Regions from separate parts of the Ahrensia sp. 13_GOM-1096m genome, predicted to be linked through region 3. Evidence: riboswitches for the same ligand, from Rfam matches in the RefSeq annotation. Region 3 holds a riboswitch; each other region holds the start of a gene.
The links. Region 3 has a riboswitch for thiamine pyrophosphate ahead of thiD (bifunctional hydroxymethylpyrimidine kinase/phosphomethylpyrimidine kinase). Riboswitches for the same ligand answer to the same signal wherever they lie in the genome.
Positions count from the first base shown of each region.

Region 1: linked by a shared signal. The riboswitch ahead of N530_RS0112580 (TenA family protein) and the one ahead of thiD (bifunctional hydroxymethylpyrimidine kinase/phosphomethylpyrimidine kinase) in region 3 are both predicted to bind thiamine pyrophosphate.
Region 2: linked by a shared signal. The riboswitch ahead of thiB (thiamine ABC transporter substrate binding subunit) and the one ahead of thiD (bifunctional hydroxymethylpyrimidine kinase/phosphomethylpyrimidine kinase) in region 3 are both predicted to bind thiamine pyrophosphate.

Region 1 is NZ_JIAX01000014.1:62,045-72,833, reverse strand. Features, by position in the region: gene N530_RS0112630 (VOC family protein) at 1-83, shown strand, start outside; gene N530_RS0112625 (LuxR family transcriptional regulator) at 551-1,300, shown strand; gene N530_RS0112620 (PAS domain-containing protein) at 1,315-1,758, shown strand; gene N530_RS0112615 (sigma-70 family RNA polymerase sigma factor) at 1,922-2,458, shown strand; gene N530_RS0112610 (anti-sigma factor domain-containing protein) at 2,455-3,162, shown strand; gene N530_RS0112605 (hypothetical protein) at 3,234-3,656, shown strand; gene N530_RS0112600 (fasciclin domain-containing protein) at 3,792-4,349, shown strand; gene msrB (peptide-methionine (R)-S-oxide reductase MsrB) at 4,493-5,005, shown strand; gene N530_RS0112590 (zinc metallopeptidase) at 5,006-5,692, opposite strand; gene N530_RS0112585 (PRC-barrel domain-containing protein) at 5,833-6,306, shown strand; TPP riboswitch at 6,413-6,528, shown strand; gene N530_RS0112580 (TenA family protein) at 6,606-7,268, shown strand; gene N530_RS18115 (extensin family protein) at 7,405-8,151, shown strand; gene N530_RS0112570 (acyl-CoA thioesterase) at 8,193-8,597, opposite strand; gene N530_RS18110 (DUF1344 domain-containing protein) at 8,658-8,897, opposite strand; gene N530_RS0112560 (DUF1344 domain-containing protein) at 9,071-9,319, opposite strand; gene N530_RS0112555 (DMT family transporter) at 9,632-10,555, opposite strand; gene N530_RS18695 (DUF1176 domain-containing protein) at 10,755-10,789, shown strand, end outside.
Region 2 is NZ_JIAX01000013.1:154,190-164,978, forward strand. Features, by position in the region: gene N530_RS0111705 (ABC-F family ATP-binding cassette domain-containing protein) at 1-635, opposite strand, end outside; gene N530_RS0111710 (hypothetical protein) at 751-1,017, opposite strand; gene N530_RS0111715 (thiamine diphosphokinase) at 1,104-1,760, opposite strand; TPP riboswitch at 1,846-1,941, shown strand; gene thiB (thiamine ABC transporter substrate binding subunit) at 1,995-2,990, shown strand; gene N530_RS0111725 (thiamine/thiamine pyrophosphate ABC transporter permease ThiP) at 2,997-4,604, shown strand; gene thiQ (thiamine ABC transporter ATP-binding protein) at 4,604-5,338, shown strand; gene N530_RS0111735 (M48 family metalloprotease) at 5,477-6,985, shown strand; gene N530_RS0111740 (RNA polymerase factor sigma-32) at 6,996-7,850, opposite strand; gene N530_RS0111750 (CarD family transcriptional regulator) at 8,022-8,621, opposite strand; gene fdxA (ferredoxin FdxA) at 8,932-9,270, opposite strand; gene N530_RS0111765 (RNA-binding S4 domain-containing protein) at 9,375-9,797, opposite strand; gene N530_RS0111770 (helicase-related protein) at 9,797-10,789, opposite strand, start outside.
Region 3 is NZ_KK211156.1:369,210-379,998, reverse strand. Features, by position in the region: gene N530_RS0115625 (ABC transporter substrate-binding protein) at 1-715, opposite strand, end outside; gene N530_RS0115620 (HesA/MoeB/ThiF family protein) at 718-1,710, opposite strand; gene N530_RS0115615 (thiamine phosphate synthase) at 1,707-2,303, opposite strand; gene N530_RS0115610 (thiazole synthase) at 2,300-3,073, opposite strand; gene thiS (sulfur carrier protein ThiS) at 3,076-3,273, opposite strand; gene N530_RS0115600 (FAD-dependent oxidoreductase) at 3,257-4,252, opposite strand; gene thiD (bifunctional hydroxymethylpyrimidine kinase/phosphomethylpyrimidine kinase) at 4,249-5,064, opposite strand; TPP riboswitch at 5,115-5,215, opposite strand; gene N530_RS0115590 (iron-containing alcohol dehydrogenase) at 5,248-6,393, opposite strand; gene N530_RS0115585 (aldehyde dehydrogenase family protein) at 6,395-7,774, opposite strand; gene N530_RS0115580 (glutamine synthetase family protein) at 7,778-9,145, opposite strand; gene N530_RS0115575 (TRAP transporter substrate-binding protein) at 9,233-10,267, opposite strand; gene N530_RS0115570 (TRAP transporter large permease subunit) at 10,330-10,789, opposite strand, start outside.

The DNA of each region.
Region 1 (10,789 bases), on a different contig from region 3:
GGAGTGCTGGGTTTGGTACGTTGCGTGACAAGTTTGGTGTGCGCTGGATGATTGGCTGCGATGAGCTGCCTGCCGAGGCGTAAATTTCAGGTTTGAATTTTTGCTGATTGAAGGTTGTTTCATTTGCTTGTGATTAAAGCAGTTTTATCACGCCTTGATTGGGCGTGGTTAGCGTATCGTTAAAATATGGTGGTCAAAAATAGCCCCATAATACTTACCCCTCGTATTGTGTTGGCGCGGCATACTTGGATTTAAGACCCAATTGCTAAATTCCATAGCATGATGAGAAAGCTTCGCAGAAAGCTTCCATGAATTGAGTGAGTAAAAGGCTGGTTATCCGGCAAACCTGAATTGCAAAGGCGGAACAAACCGCCGCAATACAGGATATGAGATCAAAATGGCGCTGTTGCGCCTTGGGTATCTATGATTGAAACGGATCGTGCCTATGAGCGCGGGCCGGTTTTGTCATTTTCTTAATTTTTTTAAGATAGAACAATTTCGCGGCGTGGTTTCTTCTGCGCCACAAGCGAAATTTGTTCTGGGTTACTCAATGGTTCCGATTAAACAAGCAGCGCCTGCGCCGACGTCTGAAGGAACCAATTTCCTTCCGCTGATCGCTGGCTGCCAAACATCGTATGATGTTTTTCGGTTGCTACGCTCGATTTGCGTAGAATATGATTTTACACATTTTTCATCCATCAACATTCCCACGGATGCGCAGCAAAACCTTTCTGATTTGTCTGTTGTCTCCAACTGGCCGCCGGAACTCGTCAACGCCTATGATGAATTGGGCTTGCTCAAAAAAAGCCCCATCATTGCCCGTTTGAAATCCAGCGTAGAACCTATTGTATGGGAACTTGACGCGATTAACGTTGAACGCGCCGAAGGTGAAAAAGCCAATGCTGCGGTCGAATTGTTCAGAGATTTCGGCTTGGAGATGGGCGTTTATTTTTCCGTTCACACAGCAGCGGGTGAATTAGGCGCGGTTTCGTTTTCAGGCAAACGCGATGCTTTATCGATGGCCGAAATGCTGACGCTTAATTTTCTCTCGCAATCCATTTTCGCCAAGCTGAAGCAATTTGAAATTAAAAAAAGCACATCTGACATGGCGCTATCACCGCGCGAAGCAGAGTGTCTTACATGGACGGCGGCAGGCAAAACCAGCGCTGAAATTGCATCAATTCTCGATATTTCGGAACATACAATCAACCATTATCTTGGCTCGATTTGTCAAAAACTAAACGCACAAAACCGTGCGCACGCTGTTAGTAAAGCGATGCGTATGGGGTTACTTAAATAGTTAGGAGGTCATCAATGGCACTTGCAATGCAAATTGGTGAAGTAGAAAAATCTTCACAGGACCTCGCCGCAATCGGGCTTAAAGGTATTTCATTACTCGACCCCTTAAGCAGTTTTGACCCTTATGGTGCATGGCGCTTGGATATTGCGACTGGTCTTACTTATTGGACCCGCGATGTTTATCTCATTCACGGCATGTCGCCTACAGCAGGTCCGGTGGATTTGGTGTCGGCGGTTAATGCTTATCACCCAGAAGACCGTGAGTTGGTGATGCAATGTGTTGAAGAAGCGATTGCCAATAAGTCCGGCTTTCGGTTTGTTCTGCGTTTATTGCCAACAGATGGGCCGCAAGTTTTGGTAAAATCGACAGGTGTTTTTCGCACCACTGCCAATGGCGATGAACTTTACGGCACATTTTCCCAGTTTCAGGCACCTGTTCGCAGCGTTGCTATTGAATAGGCTTTTGATTGATGCGGCACCCAGATTGGCAGCTATAAGCGGTGATGCAAATATTAATTTATAATATTTTCAATCTGATATGCTGCCTTAAGCGTAATATGACCATGAAGTCGTGCTTGTTTAACTGGCACGGTGCATTGTTGCCATCGGGAGGGATTGAAGCATGTCCGACGATATTGGAAATTTGATCTCGCAATGCGCGCTGAGAAACCGCGCCTCATTTACACAGCTATATAGTTTGACCTCTGCGAAACTTTTTGGTGTCGTGCTGCGTATCTTAAATAACAGGGCCGAAGCGGAAGACGCATTGCAAGAGATTTATGTTAAAATCTGGAACAATGCAGACAAGTTCGCTGTCAATCAGTACAGCCCGATGTCATGGCTTGTTGTGGTCGCAAGAAACCACGCAATTGATGTCATCAGAGCGCGTAAACCGATTGCCATTGATATTGATGATGCGTTTGACGTGTCTGACGATAGCAAGACGCCTGAACAGGAGGCAATCAATACCTCCGAGGGCAAGCGCATTGACAGCTGCTTGCAAGAATTAGACGAGCAGAAGGCTCTTGCTGTGCGCGGGGCCTATGTTGAAGGTTATAGTTATGACGAGTTGGCAGAGCGATTTAGCGTGCCAATAAACACGATGCGGACTTGGCTACGCCGGAGTCTCATCAGCTTAAGGGAATGTTTGGAACAATGAGTTCGCAAGTGACCATAGATGAGAAGGACGAGATGCTCGCGGCAGAATATGCGCTTGGCACGCTTCCTCATGGCGAGCGCGTTTCATTGGAAAAGCGCATTGTTACAGAAGCCAATTTGCGCAACCGTGTTGCCTGGTGGAACTCTCAATTTGTAACGCTTGCAGACGAGGTTGAACCTGTTGAGGCGCCTGCGTCTGTGCTGCGAAAATTGGAAAGCCGTCTTTTCACATCGGCGAGCACTGAAGCTGGTTGGTGGCGTTCGCTCGGTTTCTGGCGCGGGCTTTCTGTTGCATCACTGGCAGGACTTATCGTTGTTGGCGGTCTTTATGCGAATAATGTTATTTCGCCGCCGCAACGTGATGGTGGCAATGTGTTTGTGGCGCAAATGGCCGGTGAAAATTCCGACCTTCGCCTTGTTGCCTATTATGATGATAGCGCCAAGAAACTGCGTTTAAAGCGCACGGCTGGTGAAGCGGCTGAAAGCCGTGACTTCGAATTATGGATCATTGCTGGCACGCAAGATCCTGTGTCTTTGGGTGTTCTGCCGACAGACGCAATTTATGAAGTCGATGTGCCTGAGGAACTTCAGGCTGCGATGTCTTCTGAGGCGGTGCTTGCGATTACCGATGAGCCAGATGGCGGTTCGGCCACAGGCAAACCAACGGGCGCTTTGCTTGCTGCAGGACCTGTTCAGCAAATTTAATTGCTGATGCGTGAAACTATTTGTCGGGCTGCTCCGTGACTGCTTTTGAACATGCACAAAGGGAGTTTCCAATGACTAAACTTACATCATTTATCACAACTACAATTGCATCTGCGGCCATTGCCACAGGTGCATTCGCAGCTGCTCACGCATCACTGGGCGTAACAGCCTCGGACCAAGATGTTTCAGGCGGCACTGTGACGGCAGCAGAAATTACGGCTGGCGAAAATGGCTGGCTTGTTGTTCACCGTACAGATGACACCATGAAACCTGGCCCAGTTGTTGGCTATGCGCCAATCAAAGAAGGCATGAACATGGATGTGACTGCAATTTTGACTGAGGAAGTTGCCTCTGGCGACAAGCTGATGTTGATGGTTCACTCTGAAGCTGGCGGCATGAAAACAGGTGTTTTTGAATATACGCTTGGCGCTAAAGAAGATGGTCCAATCAAAGTTGACGACAAATTGGTAATGAGCGTTATTAGCGCTCAATAAGCGCCTTTAAAATCCATTCAAAAGAAGCCGCCGAAAATTTTCGGCGGTTTTTTTGTATTTAGTGAAACTAAATCAGACGCTGCCGCGTGACTACTTTTGAACATGCACAAAGCATGATTTTAGAGGAGTTATAAAATGAAATTCACGACATTAAAAACAAGCGTTGCAGCTTTGATCGTTGCAGCATCGGCTTCCACTGCATTTGCGATGAACCCAGAAGTTGGCGGCGCGCCAATGTTTGCAGACAAAAACATCATTGAAAATGCTGTTAACTCAAAAGACCACACAACATTGGTTGCTGCTGTTAAAGCTGCTGGCCTTGTTGAAACGCTTTCAGGTGAAGGCCCGTTCACAGTGTTTGCACCAACGAATGATGCATTTGCAGCTTTGCCAGAAGGTACAGTTGAAACTCTTTTGAAGCCTGAAAACAAAGATCAGCTTACAAAAATTCTGACTTGTCATGTTGTTGCTGCGGACGCGATGTCAAAAGACATCACAAAAATGATCGACGATGATGGCGGTGCTCATACTGTTAAAACAGTTGGCGGCTGTGAATTTACTGTCAAATATGAAGGTGACAAAGTGATGATCGAAGACGGTCAAGGCAATGTTGCTAACGTAACAATCGCTGATGTTGACCAGTCAAATGGTGTCATTCACGTGATTGACAAAGTTCTTCTACCTGCAAGCTAATAGCAGGGTTGCATGTTGTTCGAAGTGACTTCGGACACATCGAAAATTGCCCTCAACCTTAGGGTTGGGGGCTTTTTTATGAAAATGCAAACGCGCTTTGGACCAAACTTAAAGTTAGACTATAAACAATTGAGGAGATCGTCATGCAACGCAGAAGCTTTTTAAAATACAGCTCTATAATAGGCGCGAATATCGCGATGCTTGGCGCTGGTATCGTTTCGACGAAAGCTGCCACGGGAAAATACCCGCCTGAAGCTGGTGACATGACCTATGAGGTCACCAAAACGGCTGAAGAATGGCGTGCGATATTATCTGAAACTCAATATGGCGTTCTTCGTGAAGAGGACACCGAGCGCGCATTTACAAGTCCGCTCAATGATGAAAAACGCGCTGGCACATTTCATTGCGCAGGGTGCGATTTACCAACTTATGCATCCGAAACAAAATATGACAGCGGCACAGGCTGGCCGAGTTTTTACGACAATATTGATGATGCGGTTCGCACCAAAGAAGACAGCTCGTTTTTCTCCACGCGCACAGAAGTGCATTGCCGCCGCTGCGAAGGCCATTTGGGCCACATTTTCGATGATGGACCGGAACCAACGGGATTGCGCCACTGCTTGAACGGTGTCGCGCTCAAATTTGTGCCTGCGTAATTATCGCAGGAGCCTAATCCACCGGGCTAGGTTCAACAGGCTCATTAACGCGCCTGCAACATAGGTTAAAGCGGCTGCTTTTAGCACAGATTGGGCGACTGCTAGATCTTCGCCTTGCAAATACCCGCCCTGTTTTAAAATCGGCAGCGCTTTGTTGAAGCTGGCATCATATTCAACAGGCAGGGTGAAAAGATGCACTAGAACGCGCACGGCCAAGAGCATTATGCCAAGTGCAATCATTGCAAATATTGCGGCAGGTGCGCGCACAATGACAAAGAGTACAGGCGCAGCAATAAAGAATATGCCTGCGATCTTATCGGTCACCATGGCTATGCTAACCAATCGGTGGCGATTTTTAAGGCCGCGCTCATCGCGGTGATGCTGAATGGCATGGCCGACCTCATGTGCAGCCACAGCAATAGCGGTCAGGCTTGGGTCATGAAAGTTCTTTGATGACAGGCGCACAACACGGTCTTGCGGGTCATAATGGTCGCCGTGCTCCGTTTCTTCAACGCGAACATTTTCCACCTCAAATGTTTCTAACAGGTGACGCGCAAGTTCGCCTCCAGTGCCGGGGAAGTCAGCCCGTGGTTCACTGTGCTTTTCCATTGTGTGCTTTACCCAATATTGGGGCGCATAAATTGCAGCCAATATAAGCAAAAAACCAATTCCGGCTATTAACACCATTGCAGACCCTAAAAAGTTAACGGTTCGTTATGGAACCAATATGGGGGTTCGCGCGCTTATATAGCAAGAAAGCGGTAAATGCCGCAGATAAATTCAACAAGCTCAACACAGAAGTGAGCAAACAAGAATTGGATAAGAGGATGTTTACAGACCTTAAAATTATTGAAGCGTCAAAACGCAAAACTGGCCTTGCTGCATTTTTGCAAGCGGCTTTGGTTTCAAGCACCTTTATTGTGGGTTCGCTTGGCGTTGCACAGGCTGATGATTTATCCAATGCTTATGCCGTTGAAGGCGAAAGCGCTTATTCTGAAAGCTTTGATGAGGCGATGATTGAAGAACATCCGCTCAATGATGCTTGGATGGGCATGACTGTTGAAACCGCCGATGGCCAAGTGGCTGGTTATGTTTCAGATGCTGTCATGGCGCCCAATGGTGACATTGAAACATTGTTTATTACACCGGGCGGTGAGGGCCGTTTGAACGAAGAAATCGTTATTGATGCACGCAGTGTGCAGCTTAATGATTGGAACGTGACAACAAGCTATACGCTGCGTGCTTTAGCCAGCCTTCAAACGCCGGACGAATATTTGCAAACCGCATCACTGGTTGAATAATCATACCCAAACTGCATGAATATGAGGGGCCTTATGGCCCCTTTTGGTTATTTCGGCAATACGTCTGGCAGAAACGTTGACGGCGGGAAAGCTTCCGGTTATCGGTTGACTAACCAAGGGGAGCCCCGACAAGAGGCTGAGAGACCGCTCGCGCAAGCAGCGCGGTGACCCTTCGAACCTGATCCGGATCATGCCGGCGAAGGGATGGGAATATGCGCCTGCCCTTTGCCGGCCTCTTTGCGAGGCCGACCTATGCCAATAGCTTGCGGTCTCGCTGTCAGCCACGAAAGGGCAGCACCATGACCGAACGTTTCACCGAAATTCTCAAACAGGCCAGTGAACCAACCTGGACGATGGCCGTTCAGCACCGGTTTGTCAGCGAACTGTTCGCTGGGACCATCTCTAACAAAGTGATGACCTCCTATCTTGTGCAGGATCACCGTTTCCTCGACAGCTTTTTGACGCTGCTCGGTGCGGCGATAGCTTCGGCCGATACGTTTGAGGCACGACTTCGCTTCGGCCGTTTCGCTGGCATGGTGGCTGGCGAGGAAAACACCTATTTTCTACGAGCTTTCGAGGCGCTAAGTGTGACAGATGAGGACCGGGCGGCCACCCCTGATGGCGAGCCGACAAAAGGCTTCCAATCGATCATGAGGGAGGCCGCTGCGACCCGCTCTTATGCGGCGGTGCTCTCTGTTCTGAACGTCGTCGAGGGGTTGTATTACGATTGGGCATCACGCGCGCCAAAGGCACTGCCGGAAAATTTTGTACATGCCGAGTGGATCACTCTCCACGACAACCCTGAGTTTCAGGCGTTCGTCGCGTTCTTGCGCGCCGAGCTCGATAGGATAGGGCCAGCGGCTCCGGAAATCTCCCGCGACTTTTTCTTAAGGACTGTGTCGCTGGAGCTCGATTTCTTCAACGCTGCTTATGAAGTCGGCAAAGAACCAAGTCGGGTCTGACCTCAAGTGGCCCCTTTTGGGTTATGTAACACTTTCTTTACCAAGTTTGCACACGGCGCGTTCACCAACGGGCCGTACAATCTGTTCGGGGACTCACATTAGGCGATTGCCTAAAAACCGAATGGATGAAGCGGCTATGTCTTTGCCACGCAAAAAAAGTGTGACTTTCTTAAGCTTGATTATCACATCAGGAATCCTTGCTGCTTGCGGCACGGGGGCAAGCTGGGTGGACGGTGTGCCGACGCCAAGTGCTGGCGTGGACCAATCAACGAAGACCAGTTCGATATTTTCTTTTCCGCGTTTGGGTATTCCAGGCTTTGGTAATCGGCAGAACACTGGTTTGCCTGCCGAGGAACAGCAATGCCGCATTGCGCTTAAGCGTATGGGTGTGACATTCCAAGATATTCCAAGAATTTACGATAATGCCAGTTGCGGTATTGAGCATCCTGTTGAGGTGAGCGCTTTGGCGCGCGGTGTTGCGCTTAAGCCTGCTGCGAAATTGAACTGTCAAGCAGCGCTTGCTATGGCGCAATGGTTGCAACGCGATGCTGGCCCAACTGCACGCTCACGCTATCTTTCAGGTATTGCCGAGATTAGGCAGATGTCGTCTTATTCATGCCGTCAGATTGCACGCACAGACAAATGGTCGGAACATTCCAAAGGCAATGCGGTGGATATTGGTTCGTTTAAACTGAAAAACGGCCGCGTGATTAAAGTTGCCAAGCCAGCCTTTTTTGCTTGGCGTGAGAAGAGCTTTTTGAAATCTGTGCGCGGGCAGGCGTGTGACCGGTTTGGTACGGTGCTTGGACCGGGCGACCGCGATCACCATGACCATTTCCACTTCGATATACGCCAACGTTCAAAGACCTATTGCAGCATGTGATTGCTGGATGGGGTGGTTATCTCATATCGTGGGATAGGCCGTTACTTCGGTAAGGGCGGAATTTTGGTTGGTTTGCCGTTTGTATCAATCGCCACCATGGTAAAGCGTGCGAAAGTCACCCGTTCGCTGACATCTGTTAGATAACGCTGCGCCCACGCCTCAATGTATAAAACCATTGAGCTATTGCCGATTTTTTCAATGTCCGAATAGATTGAAAGCGTGTCGCCCACTTTAACAGGGCTGGCAAACGACATTTCGTTGACTGCGGCGGTTACAATGCGCCCGCCCGCGCGTTCTGCGCCGCGAATACCGCATGCCAAATCCATTTGTGCCATCACCCAGCCGCCGAAAATATCGCCGGCAGCATTGGTGTCGCCCGGCATGGCGAGTGTTCGGATTGTCAGTTCACCGCGCGGATTATCTGGCTTAGAATTTGGCATTGTCATCCTCCGTTTTTCGCATCGTATGTAACCGTGAAGCGAAGTCCAGAGGTTTGTACATTTAGATCAATCAATCAACATGATGTCAGTTGCGGTGCCATCATCATTTGTGTTGAGGATCACATTTGCGCCTTCAGCCAAGATTTCAAGCGGAATGCCTTGAGCAACTTTGTACTCCTTGCCATCGGCAAGCGTGATCTTCATGTTATCAAGATCTACATTTTCTACCGTGCCTTCGATTTCTGCAGCAAAAGCTGAAGCGGTTGTCGCGGCGATAATAATCAATGCAAAAGCAAATTTTTTCATCGGTCAATTTCCAATAGGTTTTGCCCGTACACAGCCGCTTTATAGGATTAAAGCGTTGCCGGACGAGGGGATGTTAGGGCTATGGAAGAATGCCGGCAAGCGGTCATTTGACGGCATATTGATGGCCGAAAAACGGCAGGCAAAATAGATTGCCTGCCGCCGAATTTATAAAATTACATCTTTTCAACAGATGTCAGCACTGTCGTGCCGTCTTCATATGTTACCTTGACTGAATCGCCGACTGCGAGCGCTGAAACATCAACCTCTGCGCCAACTGTCCATGCGGTGCCGTCCTCAAGCATGACTGTGCCTGTTGCCGGTTCAATGGCGGCTACGACACCTTCGCCTTCACCAGCAAAACCTGGCAATGTTGCGCCAAGAACAGATGCACTTACTAGGGCTGCGGATAGTAGTTTTTTCATCGTCGTGTTCCTTTTAAGTTTAACATTTAAAGATGCGCAACGTCTGAACGTTTAGGGTTGGGGGATCGAGGTGTTCAGCCGTTCCGCTCCACCAATGTGGACGATAGTGGTATTAAACTCAAATCACTTGATGTTAAAAAATCAAGTAAAAACAATGACATAATTATGCCTTATTTGGTTTCGGTTTGCCGTATTTAGGTGTGTTCGTGCGGCTTTGCTGGAAGCGCGTGAGCCATAATTCTGTTGTGAGCGCCCAAGCGGTTGGGCAAGAGCGATCACAAAGATGCAGGAGAATTTTGAGTTGATCGCTTGTTACGAAATTTGAGTGCGTCCGCGCAGCCGCAACATTGGGATAATTTCAACCGCGAGCATGGCTGCGAAGATCAATAGGCAGCCAATGTAGCCGGAAAAGCCAATGCGCTCGCCAAGAATGATTGCGCCGAAGAGGGCCGCAAAAAGCGCCTCCGATGACATGAAAATGGCAGCTTGCGGCGCGGTTGTATATTGCTGGGCAACGGCTTGAAGCGTGAAGGCGACACCGCCAGAGACGACGCCAGCGAACAGGATTTCAGGCGCTGCGGCAACAAGGATTGCCCATGACATTGTTTCAAAAAAGGATGCCAGCACAAGACCAAGTATGGCGCAGGTGAAAAATTGTGTTGTTGCCAAAGTAAACGGCGTGTTGCCGCCGCGCTGTGTGGTCAATACGCGGCCAAGAAACAGCACATGACATGCCCAAAGAACCGCGCATAAAATAGTCCAATAGTCGCCTGTTGTCAGGCCCGTGAGGCTGCCGCCAGACAAAAGAAAAATGCCTGTAAGTGTGAGCGCAGAGGCAGGCCAGATAATGGTGTGCGGCACTTGGCGCAGCACAAGCAAACCAAGCACGGGCACCATGACAACGTAAATGCCGGTCAAAAAGCCAGAATTGGTAACGGAAGTCGTCAAGAGGCCGATTTGCTGGGTTGCCAATGAGCTAAACAATATGGCGCCGAGGATTGCAAAATTGAGAAGATTTTTGCGCGTTAAAGTTGGCTCGCTCTCAGGCATTGTGCGGGCGCGGCGCTTTTGTTCCCAAATCGCAAAGGGCAGCACCGCAATCGCTGCGGCTAAAAATCGTATTCCGGTGAAAAATATTGGCTCAATTTCGTCCATCGCCGTTGATTGCGCAACGAAGCCCATGCCCCAGACAGCGCCGACAAACAGCAATAATAGATTGGCATAAATACGGCGCATGTTCAGCTGCTCCAGTCTTGTTGGGCTCAAATGAGCGAATATGAAAACTTGTTGATGTTTTGCACGCTTAGCCCTTGTTCTCAAGCGCATTTCTGCCCACGATGGTCGTCAGGTTTATACGGAACTCAAGTCGGGCGCACTGGAAGTTTCATTGTGTCTGTCCCACATAAACTTAATTGATCAACAGGTGCAATTTAGCATGACCCAATCGACGAGATTAACTAGAAATGCGAC
Region 2 (10,789 bases), on a different contig from region 3:
AAAAGTTTGTCGCGCCAATCTTCAAATTGTGAAAAGCCCGCGCTGTTTTCCCGTAAGCGTCCACGGTCAAGCCACAGAGTTTTACGGGTAATGTTTTGTAAAAAACGCCTATCGTGTGAAATCAATACGATGGCAGATTTTGAGCGTTGTAGCTCGGATTCCAGCCATTCAATAACGGGCAGGTCAAGGTGGTTGGTCGGCTCGTCTAAAAGCAGAATATCAGGTGAAGGGGCTAAAGTGCGCGCAAGCGCTGCGCGCCGCGCCTCGCCGCCAGAAAGCCCTTGGGGCGATCTGGTTTCATCCAGCCCAAGTTCTGTTGCCAAATAGCTGGCACGGTGTGGATCATCCATTGGGCCAAGGCCCTTTGAGATATACTCACCAACCGTTGCATAATCCGCCATATCTGGGGCTTGCGCTAAATAACGCACGGTGGCGTTACGATCTGATGTGACATCACCATCGCTCGCATCAGTAATGCCTGCGGCGATTTTTAAAAGAGTTGATTTGCCGGAGCCGTTGCGCCCGATAAGCGCTATTCGGTCTCCTGTATGCACGGAAAAGCTTGCCTCTTCGATGAGCGGTTTGCCACCGAAAGTCAGTAATATATTTTCCAAGCGCAGTAGGGGCGGGGAGATTGCCATAATAACCTTTGTCGTTTCTTCGATCAGGCTTTGGCGGTTTCAAGCGCTGAAATCAAGGCCAATAAAAAGCCCGCCAAAAGACGGGCTTTCAAATTCAATTATTTTTAGATCAGCAACGTGCTTTGTAGTAACCACCACGGCCGTTTGAATAATAGCACTGGCTTGAACCTTGTGCTACGCGGCCGATAACGACGCCAGCTGCTGCGCCTGCTGCTGCAGAAAGCAATACTGCTTCAGTGTTGCCACCAGCAATAAGGGCCGCACCAGTACCGACAATAGCGCCTGCACCGCCTGCGCGAAGATCAGAGTTTGTGCAGCCTGTTGCGACTACGCCTGCCATTGCGAGTGCTGCGATTGTTGCTGTAATTTTCTTCATGGATATGCTCCCGAGTTAATAGGGTCAGAAAAGCAGAACTATGTCTCATTTTTCTGACAGGTTGTAGATGTTCCCTTCCACTACAATCATAAACTATGCTTATTTTGAACTAAGGCAAGAGCATAGCCGTCAACCAGCTTAATTTTTGTTTTGCCGTTTGACATATTTGACAGCGTATGGGTTGAGCCCAGCGCAATATTTTCATCACGTAGCGGCCACTTTACACCTGAGACGGTGAGGCCGGTTAGCGCACTAAAGGGGATGACTGAAAATGTCGTGTCCGGCGCACAATGTAGCGCCAATTCACGGTTTGGAAGCAGCGGAAAAGCCGTTTCATCACCTCTGGTTAGATAAAATGCGATATCAGGATTATCCAGAGCGTATTTCAATGCACCCAATAATATAAAAAGCACATGGTCTGTTCGTTTGCCGCCAAGTGCGCCGCAAATGGTGATCGTTTGCGGTTTGCGGGCAATAGCTAGATCAAGAGCAAGCTCGCCATCGGATTGGTTCTTATTGGAAGAGTGAGGCACTTTTTCAACGGATTGATAATCATCAAAAAATTCAGAAGTGCTGGAATCAAAATCACCGATCCAGATATCTGGCATTAAGCCAAGAGGCTTTGCGTGGGCAATGCCACCATCGGCAGCCACGACATAGCTGTTTTTGACGCGCTCTTTTAGGTCGTCATCGACCTGTAAGGTGCCGCCTAAAAGGATCGTAATTGAGCTGGAATTACACATTGCCCAGTCATAAGCATTGGCAAATTACAGCGCAATAGCGAAGCTTGGCGCTCTTGCCGCGTTTTTATACAAATGCTATTGCGGAACTTGTCTAACGGGGTGCCATAATGGCTGAGAGGTAATCCGACCCGTAGAACCTGATCCGGTTAACACCGGCGGAGGGATTAGGCGCACGGTTTTGGAATTCCCCTTAAACGTTGTGTTTGTCCCTTGTTTAAAACAAGGAGAGAAGCTTTGAGAAAATCCATCCTATTGGGCACTTTGCTGAGCAGTGTTGTCGCGACGCATGCGCATGCGCAGGACGTCACTATCTATACCTATGAGAGCTTTACAGCTGAATGGGGTCCGGGCCCGCAAGTTGAAAAAGCATTTGAAGCAAAGTGCGGCTGTGACGTAACATTTGTTTCTGCCGCCGATGGTGTCGCACTGCTCAACCGATTGCGGCTGGAAGGTGGAAACACCGATGCTGATTTGGTGCTGGGTATAGACCAAAACCTGATTGCGGAAGCCAAAGCCGAAGGCTTTTTTGCACCGCACGGCATGGACATTGAGGCGGCGGCCGTTCCTGGCGGTTGGAATGATGATGTTTTCGTGCCTTATGATTATGGTTATTTCGCCATTGTTTATGACACGCAAAAGATTGCTACGCCGCCTTCCAGCATGGAAGAGCTTTTAAACGGCGATGCTTCCAACAAGATTGCAATTCAAGATCCGCGCACATCAACACCGGGCCTTGGTTTGATGTTATGGATTAAGAAATTATATGGCGATGATGCACCGGAGGCCTATGCCAAATTAAATGATCGCATTTTGACGATCACGCCGGGTTGGTCAGAAGCTTATGGGCTGTTCACAGATGGCGAAGTGCCAATGGTTCTGTCTTATACGACATCGCCGGCCTACCACATGATTGCCGAAGACAATGATCGATATCAGGCGGCGGCTTTTTCTGAAGGCCATTACATGCAAATAGAAGTGGCAGGCTTGACGAAAAAAGGCGCTGAAAACCCGAAGGCGAAAGAGTTTTTATCCTTCGTCGTTAGCCCAGAATTCCAAGACATTATTCCTGAAACAAACTGGATGCTTCCTGCTGCTGCGACATCAAAGCCGCTTAATCCGGTTTTTGATAAGCTCGTTCAGCCAGACAATGCGCTGCTTTATTCATCAGATGACGTTGCTTTGAACCGTAAAGACTGGGTTGCTGAATGGCTTGAAGTTATGAGCCGGTAACAAGGTTTGAAATATACAAAACCATACCAAGGATTAGGGCTTGCGATTCCGCCGCTGGCCCTTTTTCTGTTGGCAGCATTGGCGCTAGGCGCCATTATTGCGCTGGTTGTTTTTGCGGCTCTTGGCGGCTCACAGGTTGATGTAATTGATATTGCAACAGACACTGTTGTCTGGCGTATCATTCGTTTTACACTTTGGCAGGCGGCACTATCGACGTTGTTGTCGGCACTGTTTGCCATTCCTGTCGGGTTTTTGCTGTTTGAGTATAAGCATTTTTATGGCCGTGAATTGCTGCTCCGCCTGTTTGCGATACCGCTTGTTTTGCCGCAAATCGTAGCGGTTTTAGCAATCGTATCACTTTACGGAAATCAAGGTTTTGTCACGCAAGCGCTCAAGCAGGCAGGATTGCCTATCGGCACGATCTATGGACTGTCCGGCATTTTAATCGCGCATGTGTTTTTCAATATGCCGCTTGTCGCGCGTGTTATTCTTGGCGCTCTTAATGCTATGCCTGCGGAGTATGAACGCTTGTCGCATCAGCTTAATATGGGGCCGCTACAGCGCCTTCGCCATATTTGTTGGCCTTATATGCGCCCTGCATTGTTTAACGCGTCGGCGTTGGTATTCATGCTGTGCGTTACCTCTTTCACCGTGGTGCTAACGCTGGGCGGCGGTCCGCGTGCCACAACGCTGGAAGTCGGTATTTATCAGGCGCTGACATTTGATTTTGATATTCCGCGCGCTGTGGTTTTAACCGTCATGCAACTCGCACTGACCGCCTTTTCTGTCTATATGTTTGCCCGCGCTGGCGGCAATATTGATGCTGGCATGACGCTTGAACGCACGCGTCCTTTGCTGATCAAACATAAGGCAAGCCAAGTCATCTTGGCGGTGATTGTGCTTGGCGTGGCGGCACTGTTTGTTGCGTCGCCATTTATTGCGATCTTTGCAAAAGGCATTGCTGCCGACCTTATTAAATTGCTTGGCCAAGCGGCGGTTCAAAAAGCCATTATGACAAGCTTTGTGCTGGGCGCTCTTGCGGCGTGCCTATGTATTGTCGTTACGCTGGCCTTATGCGAGGGGGCTGTTCGCGCTGGCTTTATGCAAGGCGCCTATAGTCATGCAGCATCGCTGGTGCTTGTCGTGCCGCCGATTGTGATTGCCGCTGGATGGTTCATTTTATTGCGGCCATTCGTGAGCATATATGAAGCTGCGCCCTATCTGGTTGTCAGCGTTAATGCGGCTATGGCACTTCCATTTGCGATGCGGTTTGTGCTGCCTGCACGGCAAACTGCAGCGCAACGCCATGACCGTTTATGCGCGCAACTTAATATTCAAGGTTTTGACAAATGGCGTTTGGTTTTGTTGCCGGTAATGATCAAGCCTTTATCTGTTGGCTTTGCTTTTGCCTTTGCATTATCGCTCGGCGATCTGGGTGTCATTGCGCTTTTTGGATCAGAAAAAGTGCAGACTTTGCCGTATTTAATCTTGCAGCGTATGGGCAGCTACCGCACCAATGACGCAGCAGGTTTGGCGCTTATATTGTGCGTGTTTACCTTGGCAATTTTGATGTTCGCAGACCGCAGTAGCGTCTCTTTAAAGGATAAAAAGTGATGACGACTGATAAAATCAGTGTTGCGTTACGTGATGTCACATTTGCTTATGATGCTGGCATGCCTGCCATGCATTTTGATGCGCAGTTTCGCCAAGGGGTTATCACCGCGATCATGGGGGCCAGTGGTTCGGGCAAATCAACAATGTTGTCCTTGCTGGCAGGTTTTGAAATTCCCCAGAAAGGCGAGATTTGGCTCGCCGGAGAAGATAATACCCACCGCGCCGCGGGAGACCGTCCACTTTCGATGGTGTTTCAAGAGAATAATCTTTTCGCCCATATGAGTGTTTTTAAGAATGTGGGCCTTGGTATTTCGCCTTCGCTTAAATTGTCCGCTGGCGAGAAAGAGCAGATCAATATGGCTCTTCAAAGCGTTGGTTTGGAAAATTATGGAGAGCGGCTACCCGCCCAGCTTTCAGGTGGTGAGCGGCAGCGTGTTGCGCTTGCCCGTGTGATGGTGCGGCATAAACCAATATTGTTGCTGGATGAAGCTTTTGCTTCTCTTGGGCCGGGCCTTCGCCGCGAAATGCTCGATCTTGTCGGAACGCTTGCCAATAAAAACGCTATGACAACGCTGATGGTGACGCATTCACCAGAAGATGCGCTTCATATTAGCGAAGATCTTGTATTTTTAGGCCCCAAAGGTGTCGTCTATCATGGACCATCAAGTGAGCTTGCTAAAACGCAAAATCAGAATGAAGCGGTGCGTGATTATTTAATAGGGCGCAGAACGTGATAAATTTGACGTTGTTTTGCCTGATTTCAGGTTTAGCGCTGCGATAGATAAATCTTTTGCTTTGCGAGCGGCATCTATCCCGCTATTGGATATGACACATTAATAGAATCGGATTTTGCCAAGCGGCGCATTTTCAATATGGTCCTAGTTCAGCATAAATTAGAAAAGCGATTGTTCCCACTGCCCGCATCAAAATGGTTGCGGGTTTTGGCTTTAGTGTCGCCAATTGCGCTCAGCGCATGCCAGAGCTTTGTTGACCTTGCATCGGACCCGTCGCTTTCACCATCAAAGTCGCCCATCATTGCAGAAAATGTGCGCTCAGGCCGATTGGCGCGTTTAGGCGCTTTGCAGCATCCACGCATATTGGAAACCTATGGCGGTGAATATTCCAATGTTGCTTTGGAGCGCATGGTTGCCGGTATTGTGGGCAAGCTTGTGACTGTCTCTGACAATCCAAGCCAAGTTTATCAAATTTCGATTTTGGATTCTCCGGTGGTCAACGCTTTTGCGTTGCCGGGCGGTTATCTTTATGTGTCGCGCGGATTGCTGGCATTGGCGAGTGATAGCGCTGAATTGGCTGCTGTTATCGCGCATGAAATGGCACACGTAACTTCAAACCACGGCATCTTGCGCCAAGAGCGGGAAAAAGAAGCTGTTCTGGCCGAACGGGTCGTTTCGGATGTTTTGCGTGACAAGGAAGCCGGCCGACGTGCCCTTGTGCGCGGTAAACTTGACCTTGCACAATTCTCGCGCAACCAAGAGTTGGAAGCAGATGCTGTTGGCATTTCGGCTATTGGCGAAGCTGGATATGATCCTTATGCAGCGGCCGCTTTTCAGCAACGTATGGCGGCGTTTAATGCTTATCGCAGCGCATCTGGCGCGAACGATAAGGGTATTGATTTTTTATCGACGCACCCTTCAACACCGCAGCGTGTTACCTTGGCAGTTGGCCATGCGCGTAAATTTGGTGGGCGCGGCACGGGCGCACGGGACCGCGAAAGCTATATGCGTGGTCTCAATGGCATGATGTTTGGCGATAATGCCGATGAGGGCTATGTGCGTGCGCAGCGTTATAGCCATGTGAAGCTTGGCATTACGTTCGAGTTTCCAGAAGGCTTTGACATTGAAAACCGCCCTGAAGCTGTTTTGGGTGGCCGCTCGGCCGATGGTGCAGCGATCCGCTTTGATGGTGATGAAGTTGCCAAGACGACAAGCCTGACCGAATATATTGCCAGTGGCTGGGTTGAAGGTTTGGACGTTTCATCGGTGCGTGCAGCATCAATCAATGGATTGGAAGCTGCTACGGCAAAAGCATCTGTTGGACGCTGGGATTTTGATGTCACGGTGGTGCGCGCCAATGGCGCTGTTTACCGCATTTTGACAGCTGCACCGGCAGGTTCGCCTGAACTATCGGTTTTGGCTGGTAAGGTTCGCTCGTCTTTCCGATTGCTATCGGCATCGGAAAAAGCGGATTTGAAACCGCTGCGTATTCGTATTTTAAAAGCTGAAGCTGGCGATAGTGTTGCCACCATGGCTGCCAGAATGCGCGATGTTACCAGCGCTCAAACATTGTTTCGCGTACTCAATGGCGTGTCTGAAGGCCAAGCATTGGAGCCTGGCACTTTATATAAAGTCGTCACGCAGTAGGGTGCCTTGATTATTTGGCTAGGATTACGCGGCGATCACTCTCAAGCTCAAAACGCATTTTTTCTAGTGCGCGATTTTCGATTTGACGCACACGCTCTTTGGAAATGCCAAGTTCAACGCCTAATGCCTCAAGGGTCGCGCCCTTTTCGCTCAAACGTCTTTTACTGATGATCCTGCGTTCCCGCTTATTGAGCACATGCATGGCATCATGAAGCCATAATGTGCGGCGCTCTGTATCAATGCTTTCTTCCACCAATTCATCCTGCAATGGACGGTCATCGACCAGAAAATCCATGCGGGTTGCTGAACCCGTTTCATCATCGCTCACAGGTGCATGAAGGGATGTATCAGGACCAGATAGGCGCGAATCCATCAATGCGACATCCTTTTCAGAAACGCCAAGCGCTTGGCTGATCTCGCCGTACAGATTAGGTTGTGAGAGAAGATCGCCGCCTTGGCTTAGCTTTGCGCGCAGTCGTCTTAAATTGAAGAATAATGATTTCTGGGCTGAGCTTGTGCCGCCGCGCACGATTGACCAATTGCGCAAAATATAATCTTGCATCGAAGCGCGGATCCACCATGTGGCGTATGTTGAAAAGCGCACTTCGCGCTCTGGCTCAAACCGTGCTGCGGCTTCGAGCAAGCCGACATAGCCTTCTTGAATGAGGTCGCTCATCGGCAGGCCAAAATTTTTGAATTTTGACGCCATGGAAATAACAAGGCGCATATGGGCGGTTGTTATTTTGTGGAGTGCTTCTTGGTCTTGGCTATCTTTCCAAGCAACGGCCAGATCATGCTCTTCGCCGCGTTCCAAATAAGGGGCATTCATTGCGGTGCGAACCATATCGCGTCGGGCTGGTTCCATGATGCACTCCTTTAATAACGTTTGTTACAAAGGGATTACGCGTGAGACGCAAAATGGTTCATTTCTAATTGAAGAAAAGCCTTGTTTTTCTGGTTTTGAGCACCACCCAAAATAAAAACGCCCGAAAACTGGGTGTTTTCGGGCGTTCAAAAATGTCAGAAAAAAGATGGCTTATGCAGCTTTTTCAGAACCTTCAGCTGGGGTTACAGCCTCAGCTTCCCCATCTTCGCCTTCAGCCTTTGCACCACGGCGCGGGCCTTTGTTGAGATTTGTTTCAATCAAACGCACGGCTTCTGTGTCAGAAATTTTCTTCACGACCATGATTTCACGTGCCATGCGGTCCAAAGCTTGTTCATAAAGCTGACGCTCGGAATATGACTGTTCAGGCTGGTTTTCAGCGCGGTAAAGGTCGCGCACAACTTCAGCAATTGAAATAATGTCACCTGAGTTGATCTTCGCATCATATTCTTGAGCGCGGCGTGACCACATTGTGCGTTTTACACGGGCACGGCCTTGTGTGACTTTAAGAGCGCGATCAACAAAACCAGACTCAGAAAGTTTACGCATGCCGATTGTGAGTGCTTTTGCCACAGGCACTTTCAAACGCATTTTGTCTTTATGAAACTCGATGACAAAGAGTTCCATTGTTAGGCCAGCAACTTCTTGCTCTTCAATAACTGTAATTTGTCCAACACCATGGGCTGGATAAACAATAAATTCGCCTGTTTTAAAACCTTGACGCTGAGATGTTTTTTTGGGCGCAGTTGCCATGTAATCAGTACTCCCGTCCGGTATTGTGACCGGACCATTGGTTGCAGCCGAAGCTATTGTCATACGTCATTCGACAAAATATATTTGTTGGCTCAGGCAACGCTAAACGCGCTAAAGCCAATCAAAGAATATTTATTCTTGGATTTGTGAAAATTGGGACCAACAAATTTTTGTGCAGAATGACATTATCAACAGGTATAACACAAAAATTGGCGTTTTTCAATGGCTTGCAACATCGTGCACCGCAGCATGAAAAAGTAGGGCGATTCTATAGTTAACAAGCTGGCTTAGGGTAAGCTACCAAACAGGCTTAATCGCCTTGGCCAGGTTCAGGCGAAAAGTATTGCTCGAACTTGTTTGGTTTGCCGTCAAACTCTTTTGCATCATCAGGCGCATCACGCTTGATGGTGATGTTCGGCCATTTATCCGCATATTCGGTATTTATCTTAAGCCAGCTATCAAGGCCCGGCTCTGTATCCGGCTTGATTGCTTCTGCAGGACATTCAGGTTCGCAAACACCACAGTCAATGCATTCATCCGGATGGATGACCAGCATATTGTCGCCTTCGTAAAAGCAATCGACCGGACACACTTCCACGCAATCCATATATTTACATTTGATGCAGTTATCGATGACGATATAGGTCAATTTATCACTCCGGATTAGCGTAGTCGCGCTCTGATTATGCGGAATCTTGTTGCGGTGCAAGAGGTGTCGTCGCGGCGATTTGTGGCAGGCTTACAGATTATAAGTTAGTTTTTGCGCAGCCGGTCCAATTCGCGACGTTCTTTTTTCGTTGGACGCCCTGCACCGGGGTCTCTTCTTGCTGCCAGCCCAGCAAATTTAGTATCAGGTTTTTTAAGGGGCGGCGGTGAATTATGTTCATAAAGCCGCTGTGCCTCAGGCGCAGGGCCGCGCCGCATGCCGCAATCAATAATGCGGTAAATTTTGATATTGTGCTCCAATGAAATTGTCAGCACGTCATCTGGCTTTACATTCTGGCTTGGTTGAGTGGTTTTTTCGCCATTAACCCGCACATGACCAGAGCTCACAAATTTTGCAGCGAGAGTGCGGGATTTTATGACGCGCGCGAAAAACAACCATTTGTCGAGACGGATGCGGGTAGGGCTTGTTTTATTTGTACCCGCATCAGTCTTGGCGTCATTATCGCGCATTATTTGCCGAGTTGTTGCTTCAATGCTTGAAGCTTAGCGAAGGGGCTATCTGGATCAATCGGCTTTTCTTTGCGCGGCGGCGATGCTTTTGCATTTTGAGGTTGGCTGTTTTTGCCGCCCGGTTTGCCCTTACGGCGTGGTTTTTGATCGCCGCTTGGCTTGCCGCCTTTGCGTTGCTCACCCGGTTTTCCGCGATTTGGTGCACGTTCAAAACGTGCCTGACGCCAAACGAGAACTGGCTTAGGCGTTTCTTCAGGTTCAGCTTGTGGCTCTGCTTTTGGTTCAGGTGCTGCATCATCTGTTTGAGATGCAGGTTCTGCCGCCTTAGGCTCCTCAGCAGCTGTTTCGGCTGGTTTTGGACCGTGCTGGGTTTTGAGCGCCTCAAGGGCTTGGTTGGCTGTCAGCGCATCGATTGGCTCATGGCGATAGCCAAGCCCTTTTAGCACTTCTTCCATGTCTTCTGCGGTCGCACCAAGAATTGACAACATTGCGGGCGTGATAACAAAACGGCCATCGCCGTAAGCACCTTCCGGCAATTCTGTTCCGGGCTTCCAATAGACCGTTGGGCGAATAAGATCAGCCAAACGTTCCAAAATATCCACACGCACGGCGCGGGGGCCGAGCAGGCGGTAGCCTGAAAGTTTGTAGAATTCTTTATCAAAAGATGGGTCCGTGACCAGCGATGTGCGTCCGCTTGCCAGTAGCGTTATGATTTCGCCATAACCATCTTTGTCTTTGCCATCATTGCTTAAGGCCCAAAGAAGCGTGAGCAGTCCTGCAGGTGCTGGTTTAAGCAAAGCAGGTACAAAAACATGATAGAAGCCAAAACGCACGCCATAACGGCGTAGTGCAGCACGGCCATCCTGATCGAGCGTTTTCATCTCGTCAGCAATTCCGCGGCGCGCAACAATGCCATGATCTTCGATCAGGCGGAATGCAATACCGCGTGCAATGCCAGATAGCTCGTCAGCCTTTTGAAGGTCTGTGAGTGG
Region 3 (10,789 bases):
TGGTGATATATTGCGTGGCCTTCTCGGTTGCTGAAAGAAAGCGTGCAATCATTTCCTTATCCATCGTGTCTGAATTCGCAACATAGATAAGCTCGTCATAAGGCGGCACACCTTCTTCTTCGACATAGAAACATTTGCCTTCTACGCCTTCAATATTCATCTGGTTAAGTTCAAAATTTCGATACGCTCCAATCACAGCGTCAACCTGTTTGGACATGAGCGCTGGTGACAATGAAAAGTTCACATTGACCAGTTCAACGTCCTTCAAAGTCAAACCGTGATTTTTTAAAACAGTACCAAGTATGGCCTCTTCAACACCAGCAACGGAAGTTCCAATTTTCTTGCCCTTCAAATCCGCAGGTGTTTTAATCGGGCCGTCCTTGAGAACAAGCAAACAATTGAGCGGTGTGGCAACCAATGTGCCAACCCGCTTTAGCGGCAAACCTTCATGTATCTGAATGTGTAATTGCGGCTGATAAGAAACCGCAAGATCGCCTTTTCCTGCCGCTACTAATTTAGGCGGATCGGAAGGATCAGCAGGCGCGATGATTTCCACCTCTAAATCTTGCTCTGCAAAATACCCCTTTTCTTGCGCAACAATAATGGGTCCATGATCAGGGTTTACAAACCAGTCGAGTAAAAGGGTCATCTGATCTGCTGCGATTGCAGGAGAAGTCAGCATTGCAATTGCCATCGTCAAAGCGGTTCGTTTCATCATTAAGACCTTTCAAGTTCGGGCATATCGCCCATTGCAATTAAAGAAATGGGACCATCCCAATATGTTTTTAGGTGTGTTGCTGCCTGCCAAGAACGAAGTCCTGACCTGCAAATTAAAACAGCGCGCTGGCCTGTATCAGGCATCGGTTTTGCGGTTGGAAAATCGCTGACCTTCATGCGCCGCGCCGCAGGATGAACAAGCGCGGGCGCTTCTGCCTCGTCTCGTAACTCGATCACCCAGTCCGACGGCTGAATTTCATCATCGGCAATAAATGCAAATGATCCGCTTTCAGGTTCCGGCGCATTGTCAAAACGAAATCCATTGCTGCGCATTGTTCGCAGATCATGGGTAACAAGTTGGCCAAGCGGTGAAGGCTCTAATCCCAATAGAACAGACAGTGCCATTTGTGCTTGTGCCGCCCCCAAAAGGCCAACAACTGGCCCCATGACACCAGCCGTGGCGCATGTCGCCGCGCGAGCTGGTAAATCTGGAAATACGGCACGTAAGGATGGCGCAGAGCCACAAAACCCGCCGACATATCCAGATAAACCAAGCGCTGACGCCGTAATAAATGGCGTTGCTGTAGCCTTACAAAAATCTGACAAAATATAGCTGACAGCAAAACTATCGGCGCAATCTACCACCAATGACGCCTCGCTAATTAGCACCTTTGCATTCTTCGGCGTGAGGCGTTCGCACACCGGCATGATGGTGCAATCAGAATTCAAGCCTGCCAGACTTTGCGCCGCAATTTGAGCTTTGAGCATTCCAATATCGGCTTCGCGAAACAGCGTTTGCCTGTGCAAATTTGAAACCGAAACAATATCGCTATCAACGAGGATCAAGCGCCCAACGCCAGCCGCTGCGAGATATTGTGCGACGGGACAGCCAAGCCCGCCAACCCCAACAATCAGGACAGTTGCTTTGCCAATAGCAGCCTGACCTTGAGCGCCGACTTCTGGCAATATTTCCTGACGCGCATAGCGGCTCATCGTGTCGCCTCCAGCCAAGCTTTGACACGCGCTTCAGGGTCTTCGTTCAAAGTAATATCTGTCACGGCAGAAACGACATCCGCGCCCGCTTCAAAAGCGCCTGCCGCCCGCTCAATATTCATACCGCCAATCGCAATCAAAGGCGTTTGGCCAATCAGTCCGCGCCATTTGGTGAGTTTTTCAACGCCCTGCTCATGCCATTTCATCTTTTTCAAAATGGTTGGGTAAATGGGGCCAAGCGCAATATAATCAGGCTCTAGCGCTAATGCGCGATCAAGCTCAGCACGATCATGCGTACTGATACCAATGCGCAAACCAGCAGCGCGGATGGCCTTAATATCAGCACCCTCTAAATCCTCTTGGCCTAGATGAATAAAATCGCATTTCTCTTCTATGGCGATTTGCCAATAATCATTCACGACCAACGTGCAATTGTGCTGTTTGCAAAGATCGCGTGCACGACGAATCTCATCACGCAGCACATCATCGGGCATGTCTTTTATACGAAGCTGCACGAGCTTGATGCCAAGTGGTAAAAGCCGTTCGAGCCATTTTGCATTGTCAAAGATTGGGTAAAATCGATCAAGCTTCATATTAAAAAAGCCTTTCCAAGTATGGGCGTGGAAGGTGCTGCCATATCGCGCGGTTCCATGGGATCGGCCTTAGCCGCCAATTGTCCCGCATGAACGGCCCCCGCAAAGGCTTCAGCCATAGCTGCTGGGTCACCTGCTTTCGCCACAGCCGTGTTCAGCAATACCGCATCAAAACCCATTTCCATTGCTTGCGCTGCCTGTGACGGCAGGCCCAACCCCGCATCAATAACCAGCGGAACATCAGGAAAATGTGCGCGCATGGAGCGCAAACCATATGGATTATTAAGGCCCAAGCCCGAACCAATTGGCGCGCCCCAGGGCATCAAAACTTCGCAGCCAACATTCAATAATTTATCAGCGACAACGAGATCTTCAGTCGTGTAAGGAAACACGTTAAAGCCGTCTTCGCTCAAAATACGCGCCGCTTCGACCAGCCCGAAAACATCTGGCTGGAGCGTATCTTCTTCGCCGATGACTTCCAGCTTAATCCATTTTGTGTCGAAGACTTCGCGTGCCATATGCGCCGTTGTGACAGCCTCTTTCACGCTGTGGCAGCCAGCCGTATTAGGCAACACATGAACATTTAGATCGCGGATGATGGCCCAAAAATCCTGCCCTGCACGATCTTGACCGCTTTCACGGCGCAGAGAAACGGTCGCAACCGATGCGCCGCTGCGTTTGAAGGCATCCATCATAATCGCAGGCGACGGATATTGCGCCGTGCCGAGCATAAGTCCGGTTGTTAAACTGGTGCCATAAAAATCGCGCATGCTCAGCCTCCTTGCATCGGGGCAAGCACTTCAATCAGATCGCCTTCATCAAGAATTTGGGCACTGCGAAGCGCTGCTGGTACAAACTGACCATTGACAGCCGTTGCCACTTTCGCCTCAGCAAAACCTTGCTCATCAAGAAGTGCGGCCAGTGTCGTCACGTCCGTATCAATTGCGATACCGTTAAGCTGAAGTTTCATCCATCATCTCCGGTCTTGTGTTGTCAAAAATCATTTCGGCGACCATTCGCGCCATTGCGGGTGCGAGCAAAAAGCCATGACGGAAAAGCCCGTTTGCACGGATCAAATTTCCATTGCGGCGAATACGCGGTAAATTATCAGGAAAAGCCGGACGCGCATCGACGCCGATTTCCAAGACTTCAGCTTCGCCAAAAGCTGGGTTCAATGCATAGGCAGCACTGAGTAATTCAAGCAATGAACGCGCCGTAACATGTGATTTTTGGCTGCTCTCAATCATCGTTGCGCCAAGCATAAAAATACCGTCGCCGCGTGGGACGACATAAAGCGGGATACGTGGGTGAAGCAGTCGCACGGGTCTGTTGAGCGTAACATCCTTGCAAGAAAGAATGAGCATCTCGCCTTTAACACCACGCAAATCAGTGATCGTGTCGCGTGCCTGAAATCCGCGGCAATCCACAGTCAAACCGCCTCTGGCATAAACTTCTGGATCAGCATCAGCGGTTTCAAATGTCACACCGTCAGCGATTAAACCGTCACGCAGATGGCTAAGCGCCAAGCGTGGTGATAAATGCGCTTCATCTTTAAACAAAAGGCCCGTGTTAAAGCGGCCAGCCAAGTCTGGCTCAAGTGCATCAATGTCAGCGCCTGAAATCGTTTCAAAATTGCTTGTTCTTCGGCCAAACCGTATTAGCTCGGCTTTGTCACGTGTGGGCGAGATAACCAGCGTGCCGCAGCGATTAACAGCGTGGGTTTTTGCATCCCACCAATCCGCCGCCTCTTGCCCAAGCCGTACAGCCGGTTCTTCAGCGCTTTCACCTTCGCAAAAAGGTGCAAGCATACCGCCTGCCCACCATGAGCAAGCATGCGGTCCAAGCGCGCCGTGCCGATCAATAACGCGCACATCGGCGCTGCGATCACGTAAACTGCGCGCGACGCATAGCCCAGCAACACCGCCGCCTATGATGGTGATTTGGGTCATGTCCACATCGCAGAAAAGTGATGAACTGGGCCGTGCCCTGCGCCAACATCTAATGTGTCAGCAGCACAAATCGATGCGTGCAAATAATCATGTGCGCGCTGAACAGCCGCAACCATTTCCTCGCCATGTGCCAAATGCGCAGCAATCGCAGCTGAATATGTGCAGCCTGTACCATGCGTATTCTTCGTGTTGATACGCGGAGCCGTGAAGCTTGTAACAACGCCGCTTTTATCGACAAGAACATCGGTGCAAATGCCGCCATCAGCATGGCCACCTTTCAGCAACACAGCTTTAGGACCGAGCTGCAATAGCGCTCTGGCCTGCGCGATTATCTCATCATTTGAATTTGCAACATCGCAATTAAGCAATCGTGCAGCTTCAGGAAGGTTCGGTGTTAAAAGATCAGCGCGCGGAAGGATTTCTGCGAGTAAAGCGCTGATCGCTTTATCTTGCAAAAGCATATCACCGGACTTTGCAATCATCACCGGATCAACGACGATCTTTCCGTCATAGGTTTTCAGCGCATTGGAAACAGCAGAAATAATCGGCGCCGAAAACAACATGCCGAGCTTGATTGCATCGACTGAAATGTCGGACAGAACCGCAGAGATTTGCGCCGCGACAATGTCAGTAGGCACTTCATGAACAGCCATAACGGATGTTGTGTTCTGCGCCGTGATCGCAGTTATGGCGCTCGCGCCATAGGCCTTATTGGCACTAAAGGCTTTCAAATCGGCCTGAATGCCTGCGCCGCCGCCACTATCGGAGCCAGCAATTGTCAGTGCAATTGGTATTCTTTTCAACGCAATCATGCCTCCACAAAGGGGCAAAACGGCGAGAAAAGGAGATTGGTCGCAATAAGTTTTGCGATTTACCCGTTCCCTACGCCGGCATTGCCCGGATCAGGTTCGACGGGTCGGTGCAAGCACCTCTCAGCCCTAATGGGCCCCCCGACGGATAAATCGTCTGTAACTTATATTTTTTAGATGCGCAACTTAAAGAAGTGCTTCAAGCAGTGCGCGTGTATTTTCAGCAGTCATTTCAATTGGGTTGCCACCTGTACTTGGATCGCGCAGCGCATCAGCAGTCAAACGATCAAGGTCAGGGTCTTTAACGCCAAGCGCCGTCAAGGTTTTTGGAATTTGCATCGACGCGTTGAGTTCATCAACATAGGCGCAAAAACCATCAAAGCCGCCTTCAATTCCCAGATATGCGGAGGCCGCATTAAATCTATCTGAAATAGCGCTTTTGTTAAACTGCAACACTGCAGGCATACAAACCGCATTGGTTGTGCCGTGGTGCGTGTGGTGCAATGCGCCAATCGGGTGACTAAGCGCGTGGATTGCTCCAAGCCCCTTTTGGAAAGCCGTTGCCCCCATTGCAGCAGCAGACATCATATGCGCACGCGCTTCAATGTCACTGCCATCCGCATAGGCGCGCGGCAAATATTCTTTTACAAGCCGCATGCCTTCAAGCGCCATGCCTTGGCTCATTGGGTGGTAGTGCGGGCTGGAGTAAGCTTCGACACAATGCGCAAAAGCATCAAGGCCCGTACCAGCCGTGATGAATTTCGGCATACCGACCGTCAATTCCGGATCGCAAATCACAGTCACAGGAAGCATTTTCGGATGGAAAATGATCTTCTTTTCATGCGTTTCAGAATTGGTGATCACGCTCGCACGGCCAACTTCAGACCCTGTTCCAGCCGTTGTTGGTATAGCGATTACAGGTGCGATAGCGCTTGCATCTGCACGCGTCCACCAGTCGCCAACATCTTCAAAATCCCAAAGCGGACGCGTCTGACCAGCCATAAAAGCAATAACTTTTGCAAGGTCCAAACCAGAGCCGCCGCCAAATGCGATAACACCGTCAAAACCACCATCGCGGTAAATCTTGACGCCGTCTGCAGCATTCAAGTCTGTCGGGTTTGCATCAACCTCGGAAAACATCGCGCGGCCCAAACCACCCGCTTCCATAAGGTCGAGCGTCTTGGATGTAATATCCATGGACGCCAAGCCTTTGTCCGTTACCAAAAGCGGCTTTGAAATACCCGCTGCAATACATGCATCGGCGACTTCTGAAATCCGGCCTGCGCCAAATCGAATGGCTGTCGGATATGACCAATTAGCAGTCAAGTTCATGTTAGTTTGCTTTCTTCAAATGGTAAGATTTTGGTCTGGTCAAATTGTGATAACCGATTACGGAAAGCCCGCCGCCGCGGCCTGTATCCTTGCAGCCGGTCCAGCAAAGCGCTGGGTCAAGATAGTCACAACGGTTCATGAAAACGGTGCCCGTTTCAATGCGGCGGCCAATTTTCAAAGCGCGGTCGATATCTGCGGTCCAAAGCGATGCGGTTAAGCCGTAATCGCTGTCATTCATCAACGCGATAGCTTCTTCATCGTCTTTGACTTTCATGATGCCAACAACAGGACCGAAGCTTTCCTCGCGCATCACGCGCATATCATGGTTCACATTGGTCAAAATTTGCGGTGTCAAATAGGCCCCGCCATCATCTTCCGCAAAGGTTTCAATATGCGCAATCGCGCCTGCCTCAATTGCTTCAGCAGTTTGCGCACGAACTTCTTGCGCAAAACGTACATGCGCCATTGGCCCCATCGTGGTTTCTTTGTCTAGCGGATTGCCAAGCTTATAGCCCTTAACAATGGCGACCGCTTTTTCTACGAAAGCATCATAGAGAGATTCGACCACATAAATGCGTTCAATGCCGCAGCAACATTGACCAGCGTTAAACATTGCGCCGTCAATCAGCGTATCAACAGCACTGTCGAGATCTGCATCTTCCATCACATAGCCTGGGTCTTTGCCTCCAAGCTCAAGCCCAACACCGGTAAATGTTCCAGCAGCAGCTTTTTCCATGGCTTTGCCGCCACCGACAGAACCTGTAAAATTGACAAAGCCAAAGCTGCGCTCAGCAATAAGCGCCGACGTTGTATCATGGTCAAGAAACACGTTTTGGAATATTTCTTCAGGAATACCAACAGAGTGAAACGCTTTTGCCATGCGTTCGCCCACAAGCAGCGTTTGCGTCGCATGCTTAAGCACAACACTATTGCCTGCAATCAAAGCAGGCGCGACCGTGTTAATCGCCGTCATATAAGGATAATTCCAAGGCGCAACGACAAGCACAACGCCATGCGGTTCACGCGCGATCAAACGGCGAAACTGCGCATCATCCGCAATTTCAATATCCGCCAATGCTTCACTAGCAATTTTCGCCATATATTTTGCGCGCTCTTCAAAGCCGCCAAATTCGCCGCCATAGCGCACAGGACGGCCCATTTGATGGGCAAGTTCTGGCACGATTTCATCATTCATTGCACCAACGGCGGCAACGCCTGCCAGCACCAAATCAATACGCTCTTGCAAGGGACGTTTTGCCCATTCAAGCTGAGCAGATTTGGCCTTTGCAACAGCATCACGCGCTTCAGCACTGCTTAACACCGGACGTTCGGCATAAACCGAACCGTCAATCGGCGAAATACACTTCAATAGTTTTGTCATTATTTACGCTCTTTCAAATCCACGTGCGATTTCATAATCGGTGACGACCCGATCAAATTCTTCCTGCTCCCAAGTCGCTGCGCGTACATAATGATCAACCACATCATCCCCCATTGCCTCACGCAGCATTTTGGAACTGCGCAGCGTTTCAGCAGAATCACGTAGCGATGTCGGCAGCGTCTTAGCCTTGTTGTCTTTATAGATATCGCCTTTGCTTGGCGGCGCGAGTTCTAACTTGTCTTCCAACCCTTTAATACCAGCAGCAATAATGGCGGCAATCGCCAAATAAGGGTTGATATCTGAGCCACCAATACGGCACTCAATACGAACTGCCTTTGAACCAACGCCGCAAAGACGGAACCCTGCCGTGCGATTATCAATCGACCAGATAATTTTTGTTGGCGCAAATGTGCCAGCAGAAAAGCGCTTATAGGAATTGATGTAAGGCGCAAGAAAATAAGTCATGTCAGGCGCATATTTGAGCATGCCGGCAACGTAATGGCGCATGGTTTGCGACATTGTATGGTCGCCATCCTTGTCAAAGAACACAGCCTCGCCGTCCTTCGTCCAAAGCGACATATGCACATGAGAGGATGAACCAACGCGCTCATGATGCCATTTAGGCAAAAAGCTTGCTGCATGTCCTTGCTGCCAAGCAATTTCCTTGGTCGCATGTTTAGCGATTGTGTGAAATTCGGCGCAATCCATCGCATCTGAATAGCGAATATTAAGCTCTTCTTGGCCAGCCTCAGCCTCGCCCTTCGAGTTCTCGATGGGAATACCAGCATTATAAAGATGATTACGCAGCGGACGCATAACCACCTCTTCACGCGTGGTCTGCATAATATTGTAATCTTCATTATAGCCACTAATTGGCTCTAAATCACGAAATCCGCTTTTGCGAATTTCTTCAAAACTTTTTTCAAAAAGGAAGAATTCAAGTTCCGTCGCGGCTTTGGCTTCAAACCCAAGCTCAGCAAGGCGCGCGACTTGTTTCTTCAAAATTGCACGCGGCGAATGCGGAACTTCCTTATGTGTGTTGTGATCAAGCACATCACAGAGCACCATCGCCGTTCCTTCAAGCCAAGGCATTGGACGGATCGTCTCAAGGTCAGGCTGCATGACATAATCGCCATAACCGCTTTCCCAACTGGTCGACGCGTATCCGCTTGGCGTGGCCATTTCCAAATCTGTGGCCAGCAAATAGTTACAGCAGTGAGTTTCCTTGTAGGCACTGTCTACAAAGTTTTGCGCGTGAAATCTTTTACCCATTAGGCGGCCCTGCATATCAACAAGGCAAACAAGAACTGTATCAATCTCACCCGATGATACTTTTTGTTTTAGCGCATCAAACGACATCGTACCTGCCATGAAAGTTCTCTTCTCTGTAAGTAACTATTTTCACATTAAACCAGCGCCGAAATTCGGCGCTGGCTTTATTTAAGTCCCAGCTAAAGCTTAGCTGTAGCGGTATGGACGTCCCGCTTTTTTCATGTCGTTATTATATTTGCGGAAAATCTCGACAACCTTTGCTTTCGTTGGCGATTCTGCGGCAATTTCATCCCAGAATTTAACAGCTGCATCTTCCACTGTCGCCCATTCCTCATCTGGAATAGTTGTCAGTTTCAGCTTATCGCCATTCACACGAAGATCGGATTCACCGCCCCAATACCACCACTGACGATAGTAATGGCTTTGCTCCATACAAACAGTCAGAAGTTCTTTCAGATTGTCCGGTAGTTCATTCCAACGGTCCATATTGGCAAAGAAATGGCCAATCCAAGCACCCGAAATGTTGTTGGTCAGGAAGTAGTTTGTCACATCTGCCCAGCCAACTGTGTAGTCTTCGGTAATGCCAGACCAAGCAATGCCGTCAAGTTCACCAGTTTGAACAGCAGTTTCAATATCTTCCCAAGGAAGCGTTACAGGCACAACACCAAACTGGCTCAAGAAACGGCCAGCTGTTGGGAATGTAAAGATACGCTTGCCTTTAAGATCGGCCAATGAATTGATCGGGTCTTTTGTGGCAAAGTGACATGGATCCCATGCACCAGCTGAAATGTGTTTCACGCCAACAGCGGCATATTCTTCATCCCAGATTTCTTTCAACCCATACTGGTTAAACAATACCGGAACATCCAGCGAATAACGGCTGCCGAACGGGAAGTAACCGCCAAAAACAGTAACCTCGGTTGGTGAAGCCATTGAGTCATCATCAGACTGAACTGCATCAATTGTGCCGCGTTGCAAAGCTTGGAAAAGCTCGCCCGTTGGAACCAATTGGTCGGCATAAAAAAGTTCAATTTCCATCTGATCGCCGGCGATTTTGTTGAATGTATCAATCGCTGGTTTGATAACGTGCTCACCCAATGCACTGCCTGCATAAGTTTGCATACGCCATTTGATTTTTGATTGTGCAATGGCAGGTGTTGCCAATGCAGCGGCTGGTGCAGCCAATGCCGCACCCTTAATAAATGTACGTCTTGTCGTCATGGTACTCTCCTCGGTTTCAGCTCTATTTAAAAAACAGTTGCCGCCTCTTTGCGAGGTTCTTGTTATTTCCCGTATACGTAGTTTGGCAGCCACATCGCGATTTGCGGAAACAGCATGACCAAGATCAGTGCGAACAACATCACCAGCACAAATGGCGTGATTGATGCGTAAATATCTTTAAGCGTAATGTCCGGCGGTGCCATGGCCCGCATCAAGAACAGATTATAGCCGAATGGCGGCGTCATATAAGCGATCTGTGTCGTGATTGTATAAAGCACGCCATACCAAATCAAATCAAAACCAAGCGCATCCACCAACGGCACATAAAGCGGTGCAACGATAACCAACATGGCTGTGTCGTCCAAAAACGTGCCCATAATCAGGAATGAAAGCTGCATCAAAATCAGGATCATCCAAGGATTAAGCCCAAGCTGTTCTGTGAACAATCCGTCGATCGCATTGACCGCACCTAGACCATCAAACACCGCGCCAAAGCCAAGTGCGGCAAGAATAATCCACATG